2 regions of the Mesorhizobium sp. M0062 genome follow, and region 1 is predicted to be linked to the other one. Evidence: predicted binding sites of a transcription regulator. Region 1 holds the regulator's gene; the other holds the start of a gene.
The links. Region 1 encodes LexA, which represses DNA repair genes until DNA is damaged. Its sites were predicted from a motif close to TGTTCNNNNTGTGTTCNG; they were not measured.
Positions count from the first base shown of each region.

Region 2: a site for LexA is predicted at 3,175-3,192, ahead of NKJ64_RS14665 (YifB family Mg chelatase-like AAA ATPase). Genes of this name have one in related genera too.

Region 1 covers NZ_JAMYUO010000006.1:251,200-256,364, forward strand. Annotated here, with positions in the region: gene kynU (kynureninase) at 1-228, opposite strand, end outside; gene NKJ64_RS10590 (GntR family transcriptional regulator) at 396-1,160, shown strand; gene lexA (transcriptional repressor LexA) at 1,366-2,148, shown strand; gene NKJ64_RS10600 (ComEC/Rec2 family competence protein) at 2,142-4,598, opposite strand; gene arr (NAD(+)--rifampin ADP-ribosyltransferase) at 4,710-5,126, opposite strand.
Region 2 covers NZ_JAMYUO010000010.1:117,645-122,809, reverse strand. Annotated here, with positions in the region: gene gshB (glutathione synthase) at 1-622, shown strand, start outside; gene NKJ64_RS14675 (glycosyltransferase family 2 protein) at 715-1,788, opposite strand; gene NKJ64_RS14670 (glycosyltransferase) at 1,973-3,037, shown strand; gene NKJ64_RS14665 (YifB family Mg chelatase-like AAA ATPase) at 3,287-4,819, shown strand; gene NKJ64_RS14660 (malate synthase G) at 4,851-5,165, opposite strand, start outside.

The DNA of each region.
Region 1 (5,165 bases):
CGGCATGTTGAACCAGCCGGCGGTGTTCCAGGCGCGAATGAGATCGTGCGCCCATTCCTGCGTGGCGGCCTGCTGCAGTTCGCTGAAGACGACCGCTGACGCGGCGCCCAGGGAATTGCCGTCGAGATAAATCACGCCTTGCGGCAAGACAAAGCGTTCGCGCATCGAGCGCAGCGGATCGGCGGCATCCATTGCTTCGATTGTAGCGAGATCGGGTGTCGTGCTCATGATCCGGCGCCCCTCCATGGACAAACGCGCGCGGCGGAGCCTGCCGCCCAAACATGCCGGCGATCTTGAGTGGTCGCCCTTGAACTGTCAAACATTATATATAATTCACCCATTGAAAGGCTTTGATATATAATGATCCGCCGAGCGTTTATGTCTGATGGATCACGATGCTGGATGACGAGCAGACCTCGAAGACGGAAGCGGCCTATCGCCTGCTCAGGCGCGATATTCTTGCGACCCGGCTGGCGCCTGCCGCGCCGTTGAAGCTGAGCACGCTGCGCAACACCTACGGCATCGGCTGGACGCCGTTGCGCGAGGCGCTGTCGCGGCTGGAGGCGGAACGGCTTGTGACCGCCATCAGCAACCGCGGGTTTGCGGTCGCTCCCGTCTCTCGGGCGGAGCTCGAGGATTTGGCGCGTGCGCGGCTGGTGGTCGAACTGCCCCTGCTGGTGGAATCGATCGAGGAGGGCGACCGTGAGTGGGAAGACGCGGTCGTTGCCGCCCACTATCGTCTCTCACGGTGCGGGTCTGTTCTCGACGATCCATCGGATGATGCGGTCGACGCGTGGTACGAAAAACACGATGCCTTCCATGCGGCGCTGCTCAGTGCCGCGACATCCAGCTGGCTGCTGCGCTTCAATGCGACGATTTCCGACCAATTGCATCGCCATCACCGCTTTCTGGGTCTGGCCCCGACGCTGCGCGCCGCCGCCGGCCGCACGGATGGCCACCGGAAGGCCGTGGCGGCCCTGCGCGACGCCGTGGCGATCGAACACCATACCGCCCTGATGGAAGCGGCCCTCGATCGCGACGTCGAACGTGCGAAAACTCTGATGACCGCTCACATCGGCTACACGCTGCAGGTCTATGCCCAGAGTGAACCCGGCGCGGATGCTGCGCAGCCCCGTCCGAAAAGGAAGCGGCGATCGTAGCCGACGACGCAGGGCACTTTGTCTTCGTTTCACCCCGTTGCCGGCCAACGACTACGAGCGGCGCTCGCAGCGCCGAACGTTACGCTGAACAAAACGTCAACACATTCATTAAACTTTAAAAGGTTGCGGAACACAACTGGAACAGATAGTGTTTGTTCTGGGTTTGTTTTTTCTGATTCTGGTTTCAGAACCCTTGGGGGCCGCGATGCTGACGCGCAAACAACATGAGCTTCTGATGTTCATCCATGAACGCCTGAAGGAGAGCGGAATCCCGCCGTCCTTCGACGAGATGAAGGAAGCGCTCGACCTCGCCTCCAAGTCCGGCATCCACCGCCTGATCACGGCGCTTGAGGAGCGCGGTTTCATTCGCCGGCTGCCGAACCGGGCGCGCGCGCTGGAAGTGCTGCGGCTGCCCGACTCGATCGCACCAGGCCTCAATGCGGCGAGGAAGTTTTCGCCGAGCGTCATTCAGGGCAGTCTTGGTCAAACCGGCCAAGGGCAAGGCGGCCAAGGACAAGGCGCGTTGGGCCAAGGCGGTCTCGGCCGCCAGATCAAGCCGGGCTCGCCGTCGCGTTCGATGTCGGCCGGCAATGACGATGCCGTTTCCGCGATTTCAATCCCGGTTATGGGACGCATCGCCGCCGGCGTGCCGATCGACGCCATCCAGCATCAGACCCATTCGATCTCGGTGCCGCCCGATATGATCATGGGCGGCGAACACTACGCGCTCGAGGTCAAGGGCGATTCGATGATCGAGGCCGGCATTTTCGATGGCGACACGGTCATCATCCGCAATGCCGACACAGCCAGCCCCGGCGAGATCGTGGTGGCGTTGGTCGACGATGAGGAAGCGACCCTGAAACGCTTCCGCCGCAAGGGCGCCTCGATCGCCCTGGAAGCCGCCAACCCGGCCTACGAGACCCGCATTTTTGGACCGGACAGGGTGAAGGTGCAGGGCAAGCTTGTCGGATTGATCCGGCGCTACTGAGCCGGCTTGGGTTTGTACTTTTCACGCTGGTTGTAAGGCGGCAGGCCGCGCGCTTCGCGGGAGAAGCGGCGTTGCTCGTGCCAGGGGCGATACGGCTTGTCGACGGCGAAGCGGATGGTTGGCGCTGCAGCTGCCGATTGCGGATCGAAGAAGACGGCGGCGCTGCCGTCGCGGGCCAGCTGTTTCTTCGTCACGACCAGCACCAGCGGGTCGCGGCACGGATTGTAGGCGGTGGCGTCATCGATGACGATCAGGCTCGCGAAGGCACAGGCCGGCCGCGCCGTCTTGCGGTCTTTCGCAAGCGCTACAATGGCTCCGGAAGGGTGCCGGGCGATACAGAGATCGCCGGTGCAATAGAAGGGCGAGCCGGGCGGCAGATCGAGCGGATCGAGATCGAACCGCGTATCTGTTGCCTCGAAAATCTCAGGTGGGATAATGGTTTTGGCCCGCAGCGCCCGTTTCCAATTGTCCGTGGTGAATTCGTTGGAGCGTTCGCGGTTGAGGGCGAGTTCGCCGCCACCGATCGGCATGGCCACCAGATGCGCATCCTCGGATATGAGCACGTCGGGCGTAAGCACCTGCGGCACCGTCAACAGGCCGGCCAGCGCGCAAGGCACGGCCGCCAACCTGAGCCAGGTGGTGGCCATGGTGGCGATGACGAGGGCGACCGCCACCAACAGCACCGAGCGGATGGAGATCAGCCCGACGGCGTCGACCGGCGAGCGCTCGGAAATCCAGGCCGATATAGCGATCATCGCCATCAGACCCTTGCCCATCACATAGAGGAACGGCCCGTCGGCGCCGAACGGCATCGCCAGTGCGCTGAGCACGGCAAAAGGCATGACGATCAACGAAACAATCGGCATCACGGCCAGATTGGCGATCAGGCTGAGCGGCGACACACGCTGAAAATGCCAGATGGCGAACAGCAAGGTTGCACTGCCGGCGATGATCGAGGTCATGGCGAGGCCGCCCATGGCCAGCGCGAATTTTCGCGACAGGAAGCCGACGAAGGAGCGCTTTGCCGGCGGCGTTCTCACCTTGTCGGCGCGGTAATCGGCCCCGCCGGCATAGGCGCCGACAAGGGCGGCGGTGGCAGCAAACGACATCTGGAAGCTGGGACCGACCACCTCGTGCGGCGACACCAGGATGACGGCAATGGCGGAGATCGCCAGATTGCGCATGGTGAGTGCGGCGCGATCAAACAGCACGGCGACAAGCATGACCGCCAGCATGATGAAGCTGCGCTCGGCGGCAACCACGACGCCTGAAATGACGAGATAGGCGGCGATGGAGACGAGTGCTGCCACTGCTGCATATTTCTTGACTGGGCGGCGCGAAGAGAAATCGGGAAACAGCGCAAAGGCGCCACGCAGCAACGCCATGATGGTGCCGGCAACCAGCGCCATGTGCAGGCCGGAGATGGAGATGATGTGGTAGATGCCGGTGCGCCGCATCGCTTCGTTGACCTCGTCCGGGATGCCGGCGCGCACCCCGACAATCAACGCCGCGGCAATCTCGCCTTCGGCGCCGCCGATTTTGCCCCTGATATGGTCGGCAATGTTTTCGCGCGCGTTCTCGATTGCCGAGGAGAGCCGCGCGGTCAGCGGCGGCGGTCCCTGCGTAGCAATGGTTTTCGGATTGCCGAGAAAGAAGCCGCTGCCGCCGATACCGGTGAAATAGCTGTCGAAGGAGAAATCGTAGCTCTCCGGCCGCACCGGACCGGTCGGCGGCAACAGCCTGGCATAGCCGGTGATCAGGGAGCCGGCGGTCATATCGGCGGGAACGGTCCGCGCCGAGAGCCTGACCCGCTCCGGGGCGTAGCGCAGCTCGGGGTAAGCGGTCGAAACCACATCGAGCGTCAGCCTGATGCGGCCGCTTTCCATCTGTTCGAGACTGACGACGCGGCCGGTCAGCCGTGTCTGAATCTCGGAGCCGAGCATCTGCGTTCCGGCGCGCCAAGTCTCGACTTTGGCGGCGACGACGCCGAGCGCGCACAGCATCGCGGCCATGCAGAACAGATGCGTCCTCGGCCGCGATCGCGTGGCGAGGGCGCAACATGTCGCCAGCACCACAATGGCGATTGGCTGCGCAAAGCCGGGCTCGCCGGCCAGCGAGAAATAAATGATGACGCCGGCCGCCAGGAAAACCGGCACCAGCAGGAAGGCGACGCCCCGGTCGAGCTCCGTGTTGGCGGCCACGGCAAGGCTGCGGCGGAGCGCGGGCCATGACGGACGGCGAAGCCGTCTGCGCAGACGGGCGATAGATCCGGGCGCTGTGACTTGCGCCGGCAACGCGCCACCGGGCAGCGCAGGCGCGACGCCGGGATGCGGCTCAGGCAGCGCGAGGGGCAGCGGCTCGGCATAGGGACTATCGGCAAACAGCGAGCGTTCGCTGACGCTTGCCTCGGCGCCTTCGCCTTCCTTCGTGCCCCGGCCACGTCCAGCCATCGGGTCTGCCCCTTGCGCCCCAGACCCCTATGCTACATGAACGCGCAAAGCGCGAAAGTCCGCGTGATCACGTCCACCGCGCCGGAATCGACCATCACCTGGCAAGGACGCTCAATCCTCAATCATATCCTGGCCCTCCGCCCTCAGGCGAGCAAGCCCATCGTGCATTGCCTTCAATTGTTCCGGTGTATGACCCTGCCATTCACCGAGTTCACCCAGGATGAGCAACGGATCACGGGAGCGGTAGGATTTCGTCGGATTACCGGGAAATTTTTTGTCGGTCAGGTTAGGGTCATCCATAAAAAACCCCGTCGGCTTTACGATGTAAATCCTTTGACGACCGTCACCCGTTGCAAGCTCTGCTCCCCAGATGGCGGCTTCCAGTGTCTGGGTGAAATAGATCCATGACAGTGGTTTACCTCTGAAATTGGAAGGGTGGCCGACGCTCAGCAGATCCCCGGGTTTCAAATCCGCCCGGGTACCATGGTAGAACGGATCACCCTCCGTATGGTCGGCGTTTTCGGTCATCGGTAGTCCTTCTTTCAATCATGCCTCCTTCGTGGCGAG
Region 2 (5,165 bases), on a different contig from region 1:
GGTCGTCAACGACCCGGCCTGGGTGCGCAACAGCCCGGAAAAGATCTTCGTCACCGAATTCCCCGATCTGATGCCCGAAACGCTGATCACCAAGGATCCCCAGGAGGTCGCGGCCTTCCGCAAGGAATTCGGCGACATCATCGTCAAGCCGCTCTACGGCAATGGCGGCGCCGGCATCTTCCATCTCAAGGAGGGCGACCGCAACCTCGCCTCACTGCTCGAAATGTTCGCCCAGCTGTCACGCGAGCCCTATATCGTCCAGCGCTATCTCAAGGATGTGCGCAAGGGGGACAAGCGCATCATCCTGATCGACGGCGAGGCGGTCGGCGCCATCAACCGCGTGCCGGCCGACCACGATTCCCGCTCCAACATGCATGTCGGCGGCCGTGCCGAAAAGACCGAGCTGACGACACGCGAACGCGAGATCTGCGCCCGCATCGGGCCGTCCCTGAAAGCACGCGGCTTCATCCTCGTCGGCATCGACGTCATCGGCGACTACATGACCGAGATCAACGTGACCTCGCCGACCGGCGTGCGCGAAGTGCAACGTTTTGGTGGCGCGGATATCGCCAGCCTGTTCTGGGACGCGGTGGAGGCGAAGCGGCGCAATTCGGCCGCGTAGTGTGCGTTGCTACGGAGGACTTTGGTGGGTCCAGAGAAGCATCGAAAGATGCTCTTTATCGGGTAAGACTGCCGAGCAAGCGGCTCATCAAATCAAACTATGTCCCGGAAGCGCCGAGGCCTCAGTTTCGGAGGAAGGAGACCGATAAGTCTGGTCTGCAATTTTAGCTGTGGTGTTGCCCAGTCTTTCAGCAGAAAACCCGCATCGGCGTTCTTTTCCAGCAATGCAAAAGCCGCAGACAGTCCGATCAGGTCGACCAAGGTCCTGCGCATTGAGTGGCGGGAGATTAAATGCGCCAGTCCCGGCGCCACTTCGCACCAACGATTGGCCAGTGCCCGCCGTATCGCTATTTCAGTATCAGGCGACATCCTGCCGAGGCCAACTCCGGTACCCAGGATGCGCCCGTCCGCCCAGCCATTGCCGCCGTGAAGCCGATAACTGCCAAGAGCCCGCCCAATCCTCACGGTTCCGCCGATCATATGGGCGGCACGAGCCATATAACCATCGGCACATATCCTTATTTCGTCCGGATCGGATGGACGCATGATTTCAAGCGGAGCTCGACGAAACATCATCCCCGATGTGGTTGACCAAAACCAACCCACGGTACCCCGATCAATAAATAATAATGTCGGGTCAGCTTCGGTGTCGACATGCAGGTAGCCGCTCATTTTCGGCATCGATCGCGGGTCATTCAGGTGGAATACGGGATGACCGCCCGCAAGCAGTTTGCCGGCCGTATCTATCACCACCTCATCGGAGCTCGACATCGCCGCGATACGGGTGTGGCTGAGATGCGCTCTCACATGGCATTCTATGAAGTCAGGGTGCCAAGCATCGTCACCGTCAAGAAACGAGATCAGGGGCCCGGCTGTCGCGTCAAGCCCGGTCATCATTGCTGTCAACTGCCCGCCATTTTGCAGTCGGGGCAGAAAGCGGAAACGACTGTCGCCAAGCTGGGACAGACACTCTTCAATCCTTCGGCGGGAACCGTCAGTCGAAAAATCATCGACCACCACGCATTCGAACGCAGTGTATGTCTGCGCCGCTACGGATCGGATCGCAGTGTCGATGAATGCCTCTTGATTGAAACAGCCTACGCAAACGGATACGGTTGGTAGCGCGATGTGAGAACCAGCTCCGCTTGGGACGATGTTTTCTTTCAAGAGGCGCTTCTCCGTACACCAGATTTGATCGCCTGAGATATTCCGTCGATCAAATGGCGGTGTTTCTTTGCCAAATTTCTCTCTATCGAAGCGAGTTTTTCTCCGCACTCAAGATCGCAATTGCCGCATGTTGACCCTACAGCACGGGTATCGCCCTCCTACCAAATTCGAGATTGTCAGAGCCATGCTGCGTCATGGCCACAACCTCAGAAAAGGGCACCCTTCCGCGAAGTCGCAACCTGCTCTTCAGGCCAGTTTGCTGTCGGACGATCCGTTCATATCCTATTCGGGAATGTCCGGTACGCCGCTCGGATTAGCAAGTCATATGCCTTTCCGTCCACGCAGCCACCGCGCCTGGTTTCTCATCTCGCCAACCTGGTCCATCGAAAACAGTGCTAGCGTCAAAACCATCCGGACCTATGCCGTTCTGCATAGACTCAAGAACCCCCGTCACTCGCTAATCTTCCTTTCCAACACTCAGCCAGAGGCTGATCTGTTGAACCAGTCCGGCGAGGCCGCCGTCCTGCACAACAAGACGTCAACAACCTCCGAACACATATTCAGGCCTCTCGATGACGTCCCTGTAGAATTTGATGCAATCTACAATGCGCAGCTGGCTCCGTGGAAGCGCCATGACTTGTCGCTTGGCATCCAGCGTTGCGCATTTGTCTTCTATCGAGATTCAAGCGGATCCTCCACGACGGAGTCGGAAAGAGCGCGAATAAATCGGCATAGGGAGCTCGCGCCGCATCACGTCTTTATCAACGAGTTTGACGGCACCGGCAAGCCTGTCCGATTGGCACCGGCTCAGGTGAACACGCATCTAAATCGTGCAGCCGTGGGAATCTGTCTCTCTCACCTGGAAGGACCAATGTTCGCAAGCACGGAATATCTTCTCGCGGGGCTTCCAGTGGTCACGACGCCGAACCATGGCGGCCGAGACCTTTATCTGGATGATGACTATTCGCTTACAGTTCCACCCGATCCTCGATCCATCGCGGAGGCTGTCTTAGCGCTGAAGGAGCGACGAATTCCCCGGGATTACATTCGTTCGCAAACTTTGAAACGAATCGAACGAGACCGCGGGCGGTTCATAGACCTTGTAAACGAGATTTTTCTGGAGAGCGGCTCTTCGCGCCGGATCGCCCTGCCTTGGCCTTTCAGATATCCTGTCATGGAGTGGCTTCCACCGCAGGTCGCGATCGATCGATCGCTTTCAGGTTCGGTCGATGCCTTCATCACCGCTTAGAAGCAACACCCTCAGATTGCCGAAGGGCCTAGTCGCCTTTGTTAACGCGGTCGAGGAGGCGGAGCAGCCGTTCCATTTTGCTCAACCATCTTCCGTTTTTGCAACCGGCACAGCGCGCTGCAACCACCACGAATGCATGTTCCTGTAATGTTCTTGCCTTGGCCTGAAATCTATGGTTGTCTTGTCCTGACGTCGCTCGCGGTCTGAACCACAAGGCCGAGGCGAGCTGATATCCGGGGGCAAAGCAAGATGGTGGCGCGGGTTCGCACGGTTGCTTTCCAGGGCATCGAGGCCGTACCGGTCGATGTCCAGGTGATGATCGCGCCGGGCAAGGTCGGCATGCAGATTGTCGGCCTGGCCGACAAGGCGGTGGCCGAAAGCCGCGAGCGGGTGCAGGCGGCGCTGCACGCTTCGGGCCTGTCAATGCCGTCGAAGAAGGTGACGGTCAACCTGGCGCCTGCCGACCTGCCCAAGGAAGGGAGCCATTACGACCTGCCGATCGCGCTCGGCCTGATGGCGGCACTCGGCGCCATTCCGGGCGATATGCTGGCGTCTTATGTCGTGCTGGGTGAATTGTCGCTCGACGGCACCATTGCCGCGGTGGCCGGCGCGCTGCCGGCGGCGATCGGCGCCAATGCCGAGGGAAAAGGCCTGATCTGCCCGTTCGGCTGCGGGCCGGAAGCGGCCTGGGCGGGCAAGGATTTCGACATATTGGCGCCGCGCAGCCTGATTGCCATCGCCAATCATTTTCGCGGCACGCAGGTGCTGTCGCGGCCCGAGCCCGGCATCCATGTCTCGGCCCGCGACCTGCCCGACCTTTCAGACATCAAGGGCCAGGAAAGCGCCAAGCGGGCGCTGGAAGTGGCGGCGGCCGGCGGCCACAATCTGTTGATGGTCGGGCCTCCCGGCTCGGGAAAATCGATGCTGGCGCAGAGGCTGCCTTCAATTCTGCCACCACTGGCGCCCAAGGAACTTCTTGAAGTCTCGATGATCGCCTCGGTGGCCGGCGAGCTCGGCGAAGGCAAGCTCACCGACCGGCGGCCGTTCCGCGCACCGCACCATTCGGCCTCGATGGCGGCAATGGTCGGCGGCGGCATCAGGGCGCGGCCGGGCGAAGTATCGCTTGCCCATAACGGCGTCCTGTTCCTCGACGAGTTTCCCGAATTCACGCCGCAGACCTTGGATGCGCTGCGCCAGCCGCTGGAGACCGGCGACTGCATGATCGCGCGCGCCAACCACCGCGTCACCTATCCAGCGCGCATCCAGCTGGTGGCGGCGATGAACCCGTGCCGTTGCGGCATGGCCGGCGAGCCCGGCTATCGCTGCCTGCGCGGCGAGCGCTGCCGCACCGACTACCAGGCGCGCATCTCCGGCCCGCTGCTCGACCGCATCGACCTCAGGATCGAAGTGCCGGCGGTCTCGGCCGCCGACCTGATCCGGCCCGACCGGGCGGAGAAAAGTGCAGCCGCCGCCCAGCGCGTGGCGCGCGCCCGCACCATCCAGCGCGAACGTTTCGAGCGGCTGGGCGTCACCAGCGCCACCACCAACGCCCATTGCTCGCCTTCTGTCATCGAGGACATCGCCGCGCCGGACGCAGCCGGCCTGTCGCTGCTGAAAGACGCCAGCGAGAAACTCGGCTTTTCCGCGCGCGCCTATCACCGCGTGCTTAAAGTGGCGCGCACACTGGCCGACCTCGACGCCAGCGAAACCGTCGGCCGCATTCACCTGGCCGAGGCGATTTCCTACCGCATGATGTCGGAGCGGGTAGCGCAGGCGGCGTAACCCTCCCCTTGAGGGGAGGGAAACGCAGGCGCTAATTCGCCCGCTCTTTCGCCTTCAGCTCCAGCCTCCGCCTGTGCAGCACCGGCTCGGTGTAGCCGTTGGGCAGCTCGCGGCCCTTGAACACCAGATCGCAGGCGGCCTGGAAGGCGATTGAAGCGTCGAAGTCGGTGGCCATCGGGCGGTAGAGCGGGTCGCCGACATTTTGGAGGTCGACGATCGCTGCCATGCGCCGCAGCGAATCCATCACCTGAATTTCGGAGCAAACCTTGTGGTGCAGCCAGTTGGCGATGTGCTGCGAGGAGATGCGCAGCGTGGCGCGGTCTTCCATCAGGCCGACATCGTTGAT